One region of the Couchioplanes caeruleus genome, then DNA from elsewhere that is predicted to be linked to it. Evidence: riboswitches for the same ligand, from Rfam matches in the RefSeq annotation. Region 1 holds a riboswitch; the other holds the start of a gene.
The links. A riboswitch is a leader RNA that binds a small molecule or an ion and turns the genes downstream of it on or off. The one in region 1 is predicted to bind thiamine pyrophosphate.
Positions count from the first base shown of each region.

Region 1 (7,272 bases):
ATCGCGGGCAACCTCGGCGACATCGGCGGCAAGGTGGGCCGGGTACCGCTCGTGGGTGACGAGCTGACCTCGCCGTTCTCGAGCGCGGCCGACGCGGCCGGCGGTCTGGCCGAGGCCGGCCGCCAGCAACAGGAGATCGTCGGCGACCTGGCCCTGACCATGGCGCTGCTGATCGTCTCGGTACCGCTGGCACTGGTGCTCTTCGGCTGGCTGCCGCTGCGGCTGCGCTGGATGCGCCGCGCCGGGGTCGCCGCCCGGGTCCGCGACGAGCCGGCCGGCCGTGACCTGCTGGCGCTGCGGGCACTCGCCGGCCGCCCCCTCGACGAGCTGACGAAGCTGGGTCCGGACATCGCGGGCGCGTGGCGCAGCGGCGACGCCGCCGCGGTCGACGCGCTGGCCGCGCTGGAGCTGCGCGAGCTCGGGCTCAGGCCCGCCCGGCGGCGTTAGGCTCCGCGGCGTCCCGCGCGAACTCCTCGTCCTCCTCCTCGGCGTCCTCGTCGAGCCAGTTGCGCTTGGCGAACGGGATGGCCGCCCAGAAGGTCAGGAAGTAGGCGGCGGTGACCGCGGTGAGGACGATCGCCACCCAGAAGTTCAACAGGTAGTCGGTGATGAGCAGGACGCTGCTGACCATCGAGACCAGCATGAAGGCGAGGCCGCCGGTCGCCATGTGGTGTGCGTACCGGACGAGCTCCGGCTTGCGGCCCTGCCGGAACAGCGCCCGGTGGAAGGCGACCGGCGAGATGATCATCGCGGTGGCGAACGCCGCCGAGATGAGCGCGACGATGTAGGTGTCCTTCTGGAACTCGCTCACCTTCGGGAAGCCGTTGCTGAACGGCAGCGTCAGCAGGAACGCGAAGAGGATCTGCACGCCGGTCTGCGCGACGCGCAACTCCTGCAGCAGGTCCGCGAAGTTGCGGTCCCAGCGCTGCTTCTCCGTCTCGTGTTTCATCCGCGGCTTCTCGTCGGCCATCCGGGTGACTCCTGTCCGTCGACTGGCGCACCGGATGCCCGCTCGGGAAGAGCGTCAAACACCGATGCGTGCGAGCGCCACCTCGGCCAGAGCCTGCGGCGCCTCTTCCGGCACCCAGTGCCCGATTCCCCGCAGGACGACCAGGCGGTAGTCCGCCTCCACCCAGGTCCGCGTCGCCAGTGCGGCGGCGCGCCCGACGGCCGGGTCACCGTCGCCCCAGACGTACGTGGTGGGCACGGTGACCTTGCCGACGTCGGCCAGCTCACCGCGGGAGAGCGCCCGGTACCAGTTGAGCGCCCCGGTGAGCCGGCCCGGCTCGGCCATCGCCCCGGCGTACATCGCGGCGCGCGGACCGATGTCGCGCATCATCCCCTTCAGGACGGCGCCGTCCCGCGCCAGCAACAGCCGCTCGGCGATCCGCGACTGGAAGACCTTCATGTACGCGAACCGCAGCCGCTGCGACGGCTGGTTGCGCAACGCCACGGCGATCCCGCGCGGGTGCGGTACGGAGACCGCGGTGAGCGTACGGACCCGGCCGGGATGGCGGGCGCCCAGCACCCACGCCACCTGGGCACCCCAGTCGTGGCCGATGACGTGCACCTGGTCCAGACCGAGCGCGTCGAGCACCGCCACCGCGTCGGCCTCCGGCTCCCGCAGCCGGTATTCGGCGACCGCGCCGGGACGCGCCCCCGGCGAGTACCCGCGCTGGTCCAGGGCGTACGTCCGCAGCCCGGCACCGTGCAGTCGCGGCAGGATGAGATCGAACTCCCGGTGATCCTGCGGGAAGCCGTGCAGCAGGAGCACCGGCGGACCGTCCTGCGGCCCCGAGACCGTGACGTCGAAGGTGAGTCCCCGGGCCTTGATCTCCATGTGACGCCTCCTGCGCTGACGGCATCCGCGTACGGTGTTAGCGTCATCGAAACACATGCCATGAAGATTGTTCGCGACGGCAGTCGCGGACAACTTCACCGACAGGGGAGCGCGCGGCGCTGAGAGTGCGGGGTCGCCCCGCAGACCCTCGAACCTGATCTGGGTAATGCCAGCGCAGGGAGCTCGGTCTTCTCCAGCCGCGCCACACCGGGAGATTCCGGGTGTGGCGTGCGTCTCCTCCCGGTGATCGCTGGGAGGCGTATATATGAACAAGTCCACCAATTCGTACCGCTGGCGCACGATCGACATCGTGATCGCCTCGGTCATCGCCGTCACCTTCGGCGTCATCTTCTGGGCCTGGGGCCACCTCTGGACCGTCACCGAGGGTGCGTTCGCCTTCTTCCCGCCGGCGCAGGCCGTGCTCTACGGCATCTGGCTGATGCCCGCCGTGCTCGCCGCACTGATCATCCGCAAGCCGGGTGCGGCCCTCTACGCGGAGACGGTCGCCGCGATCATCTCTGCGCTGCTCGGCGAGAAGTGGGGCGCGATGGTCATCCCGCAGGGCATGGTCCAGGGCCTCGGCGCGGAGCTCGCCTTCGCGATGCTGTTCTACCGGTCGTGGAAGCTGCCCGCCGCCCTGCTGGCCGGGGCCTTCGCCGGCCTGGGCGCCGCCCTCTTCGACTTCTTCGCCTGGAACGGCGCCCTCGACCTGTGGGACTACCGGATCCCGTACGCGCTGATCACCGTCGTCAGCAGCACGGTGATCGCGGGCGCCGGCAGTTGGGCGCTGACCCGGGCGCTCGCGCCGACCGGCGTCCTCGACCGCTTCGCGGCGGGCCGGGACCGGGCCCTCGTCTGAGCCATGGCGGAGGTCGTGCTGCGGGGCTTCGGCTGGCGCCATGCAGGGCGCCGGGCGTGGGCGCTCCGCGGCGTCGACCTGCACATCCGCAGCGGCGAGCGGGTGCTGCTGCTCGGCCCGTCCGGGGCGGGCAAGAGCACCCTGCTCGCCGCGCTCGCCGGGCTGCTGCCGGAGGACTCCGGCGAGTCGGAGGGCACGGTCACCGTCGACGGGCGGGACCCGCACGCCCGGGAAAGCGCCGGCCTGCTCTTCCAGGACCCGCAGACCCAGCTCGTGATGGCCCGTAGCGGCGACGACGTGGCGTTCGGACTCGAGAACAGGGGCGTACCCGCCGGCGAGATCTGGCCGCGGGTCAGCGACGCGCTGGACCGGGTCGGCTTCCCGTACCCGACCACCCGGCAGACCCACGCCCTCTCCGGCGGCGAGCAGCAACGCCTGGCCCTGGCGGGCGTCCTCGCCCTGCGGCCCGGCCTGCTGCTGCTCGACGAGCCGACCGCCAACCTCGACCCGGCCGGCGGCACGCTGATCCGCGAGGCGATCGGCCGGGCCGTCGGCCGCGACACCACCCTGATCGTCGTCGAGCACCGTGTCGAGCAGGCGCTGCCCCTGATCGACCGGGTGGTGGTGCTCGCGCCGGGCGGCGGCGTCGCCGCCGACGGCGCGCCGGAGGTGGTCTTCGCCGGTCACGGCCCGGCGCTGGCCGCGCAGGGGGTCTGGGTGCCGGGCTATCCGCTGCCCCGGCACCGGGCCGTCGCTCCTCCCGGAAACCCTCTGGTACGGGCAGAGGCCGTCACCGTCGATCACCGCCTCCCGCCCACACGGCTCGAGGCCCGCGCGGGCGAGGCCCTCGCGGTGACCGGCCCCAACGGGGCGGGCAAGTCCACCCTGGCACTCGTCCTCGGCGGACTGCTGGCGCCGGCCTCGGGCGCGGTGACCGCCTTCGACGACCCGAAGCCGCCGCACCGCTGGCGCGCGGCGATGCTGACCCAGCGCATCGGCTCGGTCTTCCAGGCACCGGAACACCAGTTCGTCACGTCCCGGGTCGCCGACGAGCTCGCCCTCGGCCCCCGCCGCCTGCGCCGCCCGGCCGCCGAGGTGTCGGCCACCGTGGACGAGCTGCTGGCCCGGCTGCGGCTGACGGCGCTGGCGGAGGCCAACCCGTACACCCTCTCCGGCGGTGAGGCCCGCCGCCTCAGTGTGGCGACGGCCCTGGCGACCAGACCCCGCCTGCTCATCCTCGACGAGCCGACCTTCGGCCAGGACCGCAGCACCTGGATCGGCCTGGTGGCCCTGCTGGCGGGCCTCCGCGACGAGGGCCACGGCATCCTGGCGGTGACCCACGACGACGCGTTCGTCGACTCGCTGGCCGACCGCGTCCACGACCTGACCCCCGCCCCGCCCCGCCCCCACCGCCGACCCGACCGCAGGCCGGCATGACCCTCGCTGGGGAGCCGGTCGCCGATACGGCGGCACCCTTGGCGCGCCGCAATCCGGTGGCAAAGCTCGGTGCGGCCCTGCTGTTCTCGCTGCCGCTGATGGCCACCCTCGACCCGCTCACCCCGGCGCTCGCCCTCGCCGTCGAGCTGGCCCTGCTGCCCTTCTTCGGCGTGCACGTGCGCGTGCTCGCCCGGCGGGCCTGGCCGCTGACCCTGGCGGCGGCCGGCATCCTCGTGACGATGGTGCTGTTCGCCGCCGAGCGCACCGGCCCGCTGCTGGTCGCGCTCGGCCCGTTCGCCGTGACGACCGGCGTCGTCACGGTCGCGCTGGGCCTGATCCTGCGGGTCTTCGCGGTGGCGCTGCCGGGCATCATCGTCTTCGCCACCACCGATCCGACCGACCTGGCGGACGCCCTGGTGCAGAACGCCAAGGCCCCCGCCCGCTTCGCCATCGGCGCCCTGGCCGCCTTCCGCCTGATCCCGCTGCTGGCACAGGAATGGCAGATGCTGTCGCTGGCCCGGCGGGCCCGCGGCATCGACGGAGGCCGCAACCCGCTGGCGCATCTGCGGATCTTCGGGTCGACGGCCTTCGCGCTGCTGGTGGGCGCGCTGCGGCGAGGGGTCCGGCTGGCGACGGCCATGGACGCCCGGGGATTCGACTCGGGGACGCCCCGGACCCACGCCCGCCGCCAGCACTTCGGCCGGGCGGACACGGCCCTGCTGGCGGGCGCGGCCCTGCTGTCCGCCGCGGCGCTGACCACCAGCATCCTGACCGGCTTCTTCACCCCGATCCTGGGCTGACCTCTCACCCGGTTCACCCCGATCCTGGGCAGACCTCTCACCCGGGCAACGGTCAGAGACGTCGCCGGCTCGGGGCACGGCCGTGCGGGATCAGCGGCGCGGCCGGTTCAGGTAGGGGTGGGCGAGGGTCAGGGCCACCGCGGTGAGGGCGATGCCGAGGTAGACCGGGACCAGGTGCTCGAAGCTGGTGTAACCGATGAACATGTGCACGACCACGGCCGGCGCAAAGCCGGTGACCGCGGCCAGCGCGAGTGACCACCAGACCCACGACTCGCCGCGCCGCCATCCCCAGGCGCTGAGCAGGACGATGGCCGCCGCTGCGGACATCAGCGCGCCACCGAAGCCGGCCCGGTCGTGGGCGATGAACGGCACCAGGCGCGGGTTCGCCGCCTGAAGATGGTGGGTGTCGGTGCCGAGGAACGCCAGGTCGGTGGTGACGAAGACGGAGCTCAGGCCGACGACGGAGATCGTGACGCCACCGACGAGCATGCCGGCGCCGACGAGGATCATGAGGAGCTGACCGACCAGGGCGCGGCGCCGCACGAATTCCGGCCCCTCCGGGCGTACGGTCCAGCGCGGCGGGCCCGGACGGTGCCGGACGGCGAGCACGAACATGGGGAACAACGTCACCGTGGCCGCGGCGTGCAGCACATCCACGAAACCGGAACTGACGAAGTAGAACAGCGTGGGAAACCCGACCGCGCCCGACGCCAGGTACGCGTAACGCGCCCAGGTCCATCCCCGCCTGATGCCGCCCCACGCCAGCCCGGCGTACAGCACGCCGATCGCGATCAGGGCGCCGGCGAGGCTGATCCGGTCATGCTGCACAAAGTGGACGAGTCGCGGGTTGACCGCCTCCAACTGGCCCCGGCCCGCGCCCAGGTATTCGTTGTCGTACCACGCCAGCAGCGGGCCGAGGGTGATCACCGCGGCCCCGAGACCCGCGACGATCATGCCGAGCCCGACGAGCATTCCCCACCACCACGCCGGCCACCGGCGCGGATCCACCACGATCCCGGACGCCCTCCCCGACGGCCCGGCCGGCGCTGTCGCTTCGGTGGTCGGCGCTTTCACCTCGACAGGCGGCGTTGTCATTTCGATAGGCAGCGCTTTCATCTCGGTGGGCGGCGCTGTCGCTTCGGTGACGCGCTGAAACCAGCCGGGTCCGGCGGCCACCAGCAGGGCGCTCGTGGCCAGGACCGTCACCGCCGGATCGGCGAGCGCCGCCGCGGCGCCCGCCACGTCCGGATCGCTCAGGCGCACCAGATCCGGTTCGTCGTCGCCGGCGATCCGATCGACGTGAGGCGCGAGCGCCGCCGCGACCTCAGGCTCGGCGGCGCCCACGACGAGCGTGCACCGGCGCCCGGCCGCGACGCGCCGGATCAGCGCGACGTCGGCCGGGCCCACCGGGCGGACCTCGATGACGCTCGCGCCCAGGGCCGGCAGAGCCCGGACCGCGTCCCGCGCCACGGCTACCGGGACCGACGCACCCAGCCGCGCGGCCACCTCCGCCGGTGCGCCGAAGCGGCCGGCGAATGCCGAGACCATCCGGAAGCCGCCCGGCAGCGAGGTCAGCGTCGCCAGTAGCCGCAGCGCCGCCCGCTGCGACCGTCGCCGGCCCACGACCGCCGCGGTGACCGGCCGCAGGGGATGGTAGGTCCAGTCCGGCATCGGGACATGATCACATACCGGCACCACCGGTCCGGGCCCGCTCATGTCACCTCAGTGCGGTGCGCCGGCCGCCTCTTCCTGCGCACGGCGCTCGTCGCCGCTCAGCGTGTGCAGCGGCTTCTCCTTGATGAACAGGACCGCGATCACGGCAAGCGCCGCGATCGGGGTACCCACCAGGAAGAGGCCGGCGGTGGCCTCGCCGTACACGTCCCGGACGACGGCCAGCACCTGCGGCGGCAGAGTGGCCAGATCCGGAACCTTCGCCGTGCCGCCCGTCACGGGCGCGCCGAAGCGTTCGGCCAGTAGTGAGGTCACATGGTTGGCGAGCACGGCACCGAGCGCGCTGACGCCGATCGCGCCGCCCATTGTCCGGAAGAACGTCAGCACCGACGTGGTCGCGCCCAGCTCCTGCGCGGGCACGTCGTTCTGGGCCGCCAGTACCAGGTTCTGCATCAACATGCCGACGCCGATGCCGAGCACCGCCATGAACAGCGACAGCGCCGGTACGCCGGTGTGCGCGTCGATGGTGCTGAGCAGCAGCATCCCGACGGTCATCACCACTGCGCCGGTCACCAGGTAGGCCTTCCAGCGGCCGTACTTGGTGATCAGTTGGCCCGCCACCGTCGACGACACCAGCACCCCCGCGATGAGCGGCAGGCTCATCA
Region 1 is NZ_RJKL01000001.1:2,644,794-2,652,065, forward strand. It holds gene EDD30_RS11600 (hypothetical protein) at 1-447, shown strand, start outside; gene EDD30_RS11605 (DUF6328 family protein) at 425-970, opposite strand; gene EDD30_RS11610 (alpha/beta fold hydrolase) at 1,025-1,840, opposite strand; TPP riboswitch at 1,934-2,039, shown strand; gene EDD30_RS11615 (ECF transporter S component) at 2,106-2,699, shown strand; gene EDD30_RS11620 (ABC transporter ATP-binding protein) at 2,703-4,136, shown strand; gene EDD30_RS11625 (energy-coupling factor transporter transmembrane component T family protein) at 4,133-4,936, shown strand; gene EDD30_RS11630 (hypothetical protein) at 5,027-6,607, opposite strand; gene EDD30_RS11635 (MDR family MFS transporter) at 6,659-7,272, opposite strand, start outside.

Region 2 (7,272 bases), 740 kb from region 1:
GAGCTGCCGACGGAGGTCTGGGAGCGGCTCCGGGACTCGCTGCTGCGGCGGCTGGCCGCGCTGATGCCGCCGGACGCGCGGGTCAGGGCCGTGACGCCGGTACCGTCCACGTTCGACGCCCGGTTCTCGGCGACGTTCCGCCGCTACGAGTACCGGGTCGCCGACACGGTCTCCGGGCCCGAGCCGCTGCGGCGCCACGACACCCTCGGCTGGGTGCGTCCGCTCGACCTCGGCCGGCTCAACGAGGCCGCGGCGGGACTGGTGGGCCTGCACGACTTCGCCGCGTTCTGCAAGCGCAAGGAGCACGCGACCACCGTGCGCGCCATCACCCGCCTCGAGTGGCGCCGGGAACCGGACGGGGTCGCGGTCGCGACCGTGCAGGCGGACGCCTTCTGCCAGGCGATGGTGCGCAGTCTGGTCGGTGCGATGTTGACGGTGGGCGACGGGCGGCGCGATCCGGGCTGGCCGGCGAAGCTGCTCACGCTGCGCGAGCGGTCGAGCGAGGTGACCGTGGCGCCCGCCCACGGCCTGACCCTGGTAGCGGTCGGCTACCCGGACGAGACCGAGTACGCCCGGCGAGCCGACGCCACCCGCCGCCTCCGCGCATGACCGGCTGCCGTCAGGGGCGCGACCGGCTGCCGTCTCCGCGCATGACCGGCTGCCGTCAGGGGTCGATGTCGCGGGCGTCGGCGAGCTGGTCGGTCAGATAGCCCTGGAGGAGGTCCTCGGTGATGCGGGCCGCCAGCGGGTCGTCGTCGGCGACGAGGTTGCCGTCCGGGCGGGAGATGACGCAGTACAGCAGGTAGTGACCGACCGGATGCCAGCCGACCTGGGCTGGTGCGGTGGCCGGCACGCCGCCCCTTCCGCCCAGTGCCGCGAAGGTGCCGCGGCCGGACTCGACCAGCACCTCGGCATCCTCGCTGACCGCGTCCGCCGTGTTCGCGTCGGGCAGGACGAGGATGCCGGCCGTGACGCGGTAGTCCCCGTACGGTGCGATCATGGCGGCCCGGACGACCTGGCCGCAGCCCTTCTCGCTGAGCACCGCGCCGAGCTCGCCGATGGTGCCGAGCGCGCACTCGGTGTCCACGTGCGTCAGCGAGATTCGGTAGGCGGCGGCGCCGGACCCCGCCCGGATCTCCGGCCCGGGGAAGACCTCCAGCCGGGTCAGCGGCGCGTCGTCGGCGGCGCGGGAGCCTCTTGCGGCAGCGCCCGGCGCGGCGGAGGACGCCCCGGCGGGGCCTCGGCGCTCCTCGGCGATCACGAAGAAGGCGGTCAGCACCACGATCGACGTGACGATCAGCGCACCGAGGCCGCTCAGCAGCAATTGGAGGGCCTGCTGGGGCTCCGCGGGCAACCGCCGCGCGGCGGGAAAGCGCTGCCCGCCGTGGGCGCCCGGTGCGGACTGCCGGGCGCGGCCTCCCGGTGCGGACCGTCCGGGGCGGACATCCGGCGCGGGCCGGCCACCGTAGAGACCCGGCGCGGCGGGGACGCTGCCGGGATCCGGCGGTCGTGGCGCCAGGCGCTGGCTGGTCTCCTCCAGGCGCGGACGCAGCCGGCGGGGATCGGTGAGGATGCCGAGGGAACGGACGGATGGGCTCCCGGCGAGGACCCCGCGGGCGGTGACGAGGAGCCAGTCCGTCAGCGGGGCCGGCAGGGAGACCGTACGGCGGGGGGACGCATGGCGGTGCGGCGTACGGATGCGGGGATCAGGGGCCGACCGATGGTGGCGCGCGGCCGGCGGCAACCTTCCCGGGGCTGCCGAGTGCGCCGCCGAGTGTGTCGCGAGTCCGCTCCCCGGGTTCGCGCGATGGGCGGAGCGGGGGCGGGGGACGCGAAGCATGGCTGCCACGCTAGGAGCGCACGGTGATCGATGAACGCACAGATTGTGCGGCACCCCGGTGCGCCGGCGCTCGTTGCCCGGCGGGACACTGACGGGGTGAGCGCCGACCATTACTTCACTGCCGAGCCGGCCACGCCCGACACGAGGGGACGGATCGAGTTCTCCGTGGCCGGCCGGGCGTACGACCTGGCGGTCGCGCGCGGCGTCTTCTCCGCGGGACGGCTCGACCCCGGCACCGCCGTGCTGCTGCGCAAGGCCGAGCTGCCCACCGACGGCGGCACCTTCCTGGATCTCGGCTGCGGGTACGGCCCCATCGCCTGCGTCCTGGCCAGCGAGGCGCCCGCCGCGACCGTGTACGCGATCGACGTCAACTCCCGCGCCCGGGAGCTGACCGCGGAGAACGCCAAGTCGCTGGGTCTGGGCGACAGGGTGCGAGTGTGCACCCCCGAGGACGTGCCGGCCGAGGTGACGTTCGACCAGATCTGGAGCAACCCGCCCACCCACGTCGGCAAGGCCGAACTGCACGCGATGGCGGACCGCTGGCTGGGGCGGCTCGCGCCGGACGGCGTGGCCTGGCTGGTGATCAACCGCAACCTCGGCGGCGACTCGCTGCACACCTGGCTGACCGGCCAGGGCTGGGACGTGGCGCGTACGGCCAGCCAGCGCGGCTTCCGCGTGCTCAAGGTCTCCCGGAGCGCCGGAAAAACCGACTGACCTGCACCGCCTCCTCGGGGAAGATGGCCGCGTGGGTTACGTGGATGTCTCCGGGGTCGGATTCGTGCTGCCGGACGGCCGGGAGCTGTTCGCCGACGTGTCGTTCCGGGTCGGCGAGGGCGCGAAGGTGGCGCTCGTCGGGCCGAACGGGGCGGGCAAGACCACCCTGCTGCGGATGGTCGCCGGGGATCTCGCCGTCCCGATCGGCACGGTCGCCCGGGCCGGCGGGCTCGGGGTCATGCGCCAGTTCATCGGGATGATCGGCGACGACCGTACCCTCGACGATCTTGCCTTGTCGCTCGTCGCGCCCGTCCTGCGGGAGGCCGGGCAGGCGCTGGCCACCGCCGACGCCGCGCTGCGGTCGGCGCCCGACTCCGAGAAGGCGCAGCTCCGGTTCGCCAACGCGCTGACCGGCTGGGGCGAGGCGGGCGGCTACGACGCCGAGGTGCTCTTCGACACCGTCGCCGTCGCCATCCTCGGCAAGCCCTGGGAAGAGGTGCGGAGCCGGCCGGTGCGGACGCTCTCCGGCGGGCAGCAGAAGCGCTTCGCCCTCGACCTGCTGCTGCGTGGCGGCGACGAGGTGCTGCTGCTGGACGAGCCGGACAACTTCCTCGACGTGCCGGGCAAGCGATGGCTCGAGGCGCGGCTGCGGGAGTCGTCGAAGTCGGTGCTCTACGTCTCGCACGACCGCGAGCTACTGGCGCAGACCGCGACCCGGGTGGTGGCGGTCGAGGGCGGCGGCGCGTGGACCCACCCCGGCGGCTTCGCCTCCTGGCACGAGGCCCGCGCCAACCGGCACGAGCGGCTGCTGGAGCTGCGGCGGCGCTGGGACGAGGAACACGAGAAGCTGCGCGAGCTGGTGTTCACCTTGAAGCAGAAGGCGGCGTTCAACGACGGCCTGGCCTCGCGCTACCAGGCCGCGCAGACCCGGCTGCGCAAGTTCGAGGAGGCGGGGCCGCCGCCGCTGCCGCCCAAGGAGCAGTCGTTGCGGATGAACCTGCGCGGCGGGCGTACGGGAAAACGGGCCGTCGTCTGCACGGGCCTGGAGCTGGAAGACCTGACCTTCCCCTTCGACCTGGAGATCTGGTACGGCGACCGGGTGGCGGTGCTCGGCGCCAACGGCACCGGCAAGTCCCACTTCCTACGGCTGCTCTCGGCGGGCGGCACGGCCCCCGAGGCGGACAACAAGCCGGTCGACGGCGCGCCCCTGGCCCACGTGGCGCACCACGGCACCGCACGGCTCGGCGCGCGGGTCCGTCCCGGCCACTTCTCGCAGACCCACGACCGGCCTGAGCTGCTGGATCGTACGTTGGTCGAGATTCTGTGGCGCGGCGACGACCACCGGTCCGGAATGGACCGCGCGGGCGCGATGAAGGCGCTCAACCGCTACGAGCTGGCGGCACAGGGCGACCAGCGGTTCGGCACGCTCTCGGGCGGCCAGCAGGCCCGCTTCCTGGTGCTGCTGCTGGAGCTGTCGGGCGCGACGGTGCTGCTGCTCGACGAGCCGACGGACAACCTGGACCTCGCCTCGGCGGAGGCGCTGGAGGAGGGCCTGAAGGCGTTCGAGGGCACGGTGATCGCGGTCACCCACGACCGCTGGTTCACGCGCGGCTTCGACCGGTTCGTGCTCTTCCAGGGTGACGGCGAGGTCGTGGAGACGCCCGAGCCGGTCTGGGACGTCCGCTGACGGGCTTTACTCCGGCGGCGCCGCGGCGATAGTGTCGGCGGCGGAACCAACCCCACGGGAGTCCGGTGCACCGGGCTGAGAGGGGGGCTGTCGCGGCCCTCGACCGTCGAACCTGATCCGGGTCATGCCGGCGCAGGGAGGAGCGCGTTGTGGACCCTGTTTTCCCGTGTCTGCATGTCATCACCGACGCCCGCCCCGGGCGTGACCCGCTCGCCGTGGTCACCGCCGCGGTGGCGGCCGCCGGTCGGCTCGGCCTGGTCGACCGGTTGGCGATCCAGGTCCGGGTCGAGGACGACGTGACCGACCGGGCCGCGTACGGCCTGGCCACCGAGGTGTTGGCCGAGTGCCGCCCCGCCGGGGTGTTGTGCCTGGTCAACGACCGGCTGCACGTGGCGCTGGCCGTCGGTGCCGACGGCGCGCACGTCGGTGCCGACGATCTGCCGGTGGCGGCCGCCCGGAAGGTGCTCGGGCCGGGCACCGTGCTCGGCGCGACCTGCCGGGACGAGGTGGCGGCCCGGTCGGCGGTGCGGGCCGGCGCGACGTACCTGGGGGTGGGACCGGCCTTCGTCAGCTCCACCAAGACCGGGCTGCCCGCACCGCTCGGCGCCGCGAAGATCGGCGCGGTGGCCCGGGCCGTGCCCGGAACCCCGGTAGTGGCGATCGGCGGAGTCACCCTCGACACCGCCCCCGGCCTGATCGCGGCCGGGGCTGCCGCCGTCGCGGTCGTCGGCGCGGTCGCCGCGGCCGCGGATCCGGGCCACGCCGTCGAGCGGCTGCTCAAGGCCCTCGCATGACCGACCTGACCGTGATCGGCGGCGGGATCGTGGGCCTCGCCGTCGCGTGGCGCTGCCGGCAGCGCGGCATGCGGGTCACCGTCTACGACGGCGGTGCCGACGATGCCGCCTGGTATGCCGCGGCGGGCATGCTGGCCCCGGCCGGGGAGACGTCCTTCGGCCAGGAGGCGCTGACCGCGCTCATGGTGGAGTCGTCGACCCGCTGGCCCGGCTTCGCCGCCGAGCTGCAGCGGGAGACGGGGATCGACGTCGGAATCGACACGCGGGGCACCCTGGCGGTCGCACTGACCGGCGACGACCTGGCCGAGGCGCGGCGCCTGTGGGCCTATCGCGAGGAGCACGGCCTGGCGGTGCACCGGCTGCCGCCGAGCGCCGTCCGCGAGCGGGAACCGGCCCTCTCGCCCCGGCTCCGCGGCGGCGCGCACATCCCGGACGACCGGCAGGTCGACCCCCGGCGGGTGGTCGCCGCACTGCGGACCGCGCTGGGTGCGGCGGTGGTGCCACACCGGACGGCGGAGATTCCGCCGGGCCCGGTCGTGGTCGCGGCGGGCCTGGGCACCGCGGCCCTGACCGGACTTCCCGTACGGCCGGTGAAGGGCCTGGTGCTGCGCCTGAGCGGCGAGCCGGGGCTGCTCCGGCACGTCGTGGTGGGACATGTCGACGGCCGGCACGTGTACCTGGTTCCCCGCGCCGACGGCGAGATCGTCATCGGTGCCACCCAGGAGGAGCGCGCCGACTCGTCCGTGACGGCCGGAGCGGTGCTGGACCTGCTGCGGCCGGCCACCGAGCTGGTGCCGGACCTTGCCGAGTGCGAGCTCACCGAGACCGTCGTGCGGCACCGGCCCGCCACACCCGACAATGCGCCGGTGCTGGGCCGTCTGAGCGGCGACATCGTGGTCGCCGCGGGGCACCACCGCAACGGGGTGCTGCTCACGCCGGTCACCGCCGATCTCATCGCCGACCTCGTGGTCACCGGCCGTCCCGATCCCCTGCTCGAAGCGTTCACGCCCGGGAGGTTCGCATGAAGATCGTCGTCAATGGTGCCGGTCGCGTCGTCGACGGGGAAAGCACCGTCGAGGGGCTCGTCGGCGCGCTCACGGAGGCGCGGCGCGGCGTCGCGGTGGCGGTCAACGGCGAGGTGGTGCCGCGTTCCGCGTGGCCCGGGGCCCGGCTCAGCGAGGGCGACCGGGTCGAGGTGCTCACCGCGGCGCAGGGAGGCTGAGATGGCGGACCTCTTCGGCGAATCCCGGCTGATCCTCGGCACCGGCGGCGCGGAGAGCCTGGCGGCGCTGGAGGCGGCGATCGTGGCCTCCGGCACCGAGATGGTGACGGTCGCGCTGCGCCGGGTCGACGCGGCCGGGCCCGGCCTGCTGCCGCTGCTCGACCGGCTGGGCATGCGCGTGCTGCCGAACACGGCCGGGTGCTACACCGCCTCGGACGCCGTCAAGGCGGCGCATCTGGCACGGGACGCGTTCGAGACGGATCTGATCAAACTCGAGGTGATCGGCGACGAGCGGACGTTGCTGCCCGACGGCGTCGAGCTGCTGCGGGCGGCGGAACGGCTGGTGGGCGACGGGTTCCAGGTGCTGCCGTACACCAGCGACGACCCCATCCTGGCCCGCCGCCTGGCCGACGCCGGCTGTGCGGCCGTCATGCCCGCGGGCGCGCCGATCGGGTCCGGGCTGGGTATCGGCAACCCGCACCACATCCGGCTCATCCGCGACAGCGTCGACGTACCGGTGATCCTCGACGCGGGCATCGGCACCGCTTCCGATGCGGCGCTCGCGATGGAGCTCGGCTGCGACGCGGTGTTGATCGCCTCCGCGGTCACCCGGGCCGCCGACCCGGCGCGCATGGCGGCGGCGATGCGGCACGCCGTGGAGGCCGGTCGGCTCGCCGCCGGCGCCGGCCGCATCCCCAAGCGCTACCACGCCCTGGCATCCACCTCGGACGACGGGAGGCCCGCGTGGTGACCCCGCCGTGTTCCCCAGCGCTGTCACGCCCCGGCGTCCGCGTCGGACGAGGGAGGCCCGCGTGGTGACCCCGCCGAGTTCCCCAGCGCTGTCACGTAACGGCGTCCGCGTCGGACGACGGGAGGATCGCGTGGTGATCCCGTCCGGGGTCGTCGTGCTGACCGACCGGCGGCTCGCCGCCGGTCGGCTCGTCGAGGTGGTCCGGGCCGCGGTCCGCGGCGGCGCGGCGTGGGTCATCCTGCGCGACAAGGATCTTCCGTACGG
Region 2 is NZ_RJKL01000001.1:3,389,616-3,396,887, reverse strand. It holds gene truA (tRNA pseudouridine(38-40) synthase TruA) at 1-609, shown strand, start outside; gene EDD30_RS38270 (hypothetical protein) at 665-1,840, opposite strand; gene EDD30_RS15010 (class I SAM-dependent methyltransferase) at 1,937-2,554, shown strand; gene EDD30_RS15005 (ABC-F family ATP-binding cassette domain-containing protein) at 2,586-4,241, shown strand; TPP riboswitch at 4,286-4,397, shown strand; gene EDD30_RS15000 (thiamine phosphate synthase) at 4,391-5,035, shown strand; gene thiO (glycine oxidase ThiO) at 5,032-6,060, shown strand; gene thiS (sulfur carrier protein ThiS) at 6,057-6,257, shown strand; gene EDD30_RS14985 (thiazole synthase) at 6,259-7,008, shown strand; gene EDD30_RS14980 (thiamine phosphate synthase) at 7,139-7,272, shown strand, end outside.
Region 2: linked by a shared signal. The riboswitch ahead of EDD30_RS15000 (thiamine phosphate synthase) and the one ahead of EDD30_RS11615 (ECF transporter S component) in region 1 are both predicted to bind thiamine pyrophosphate.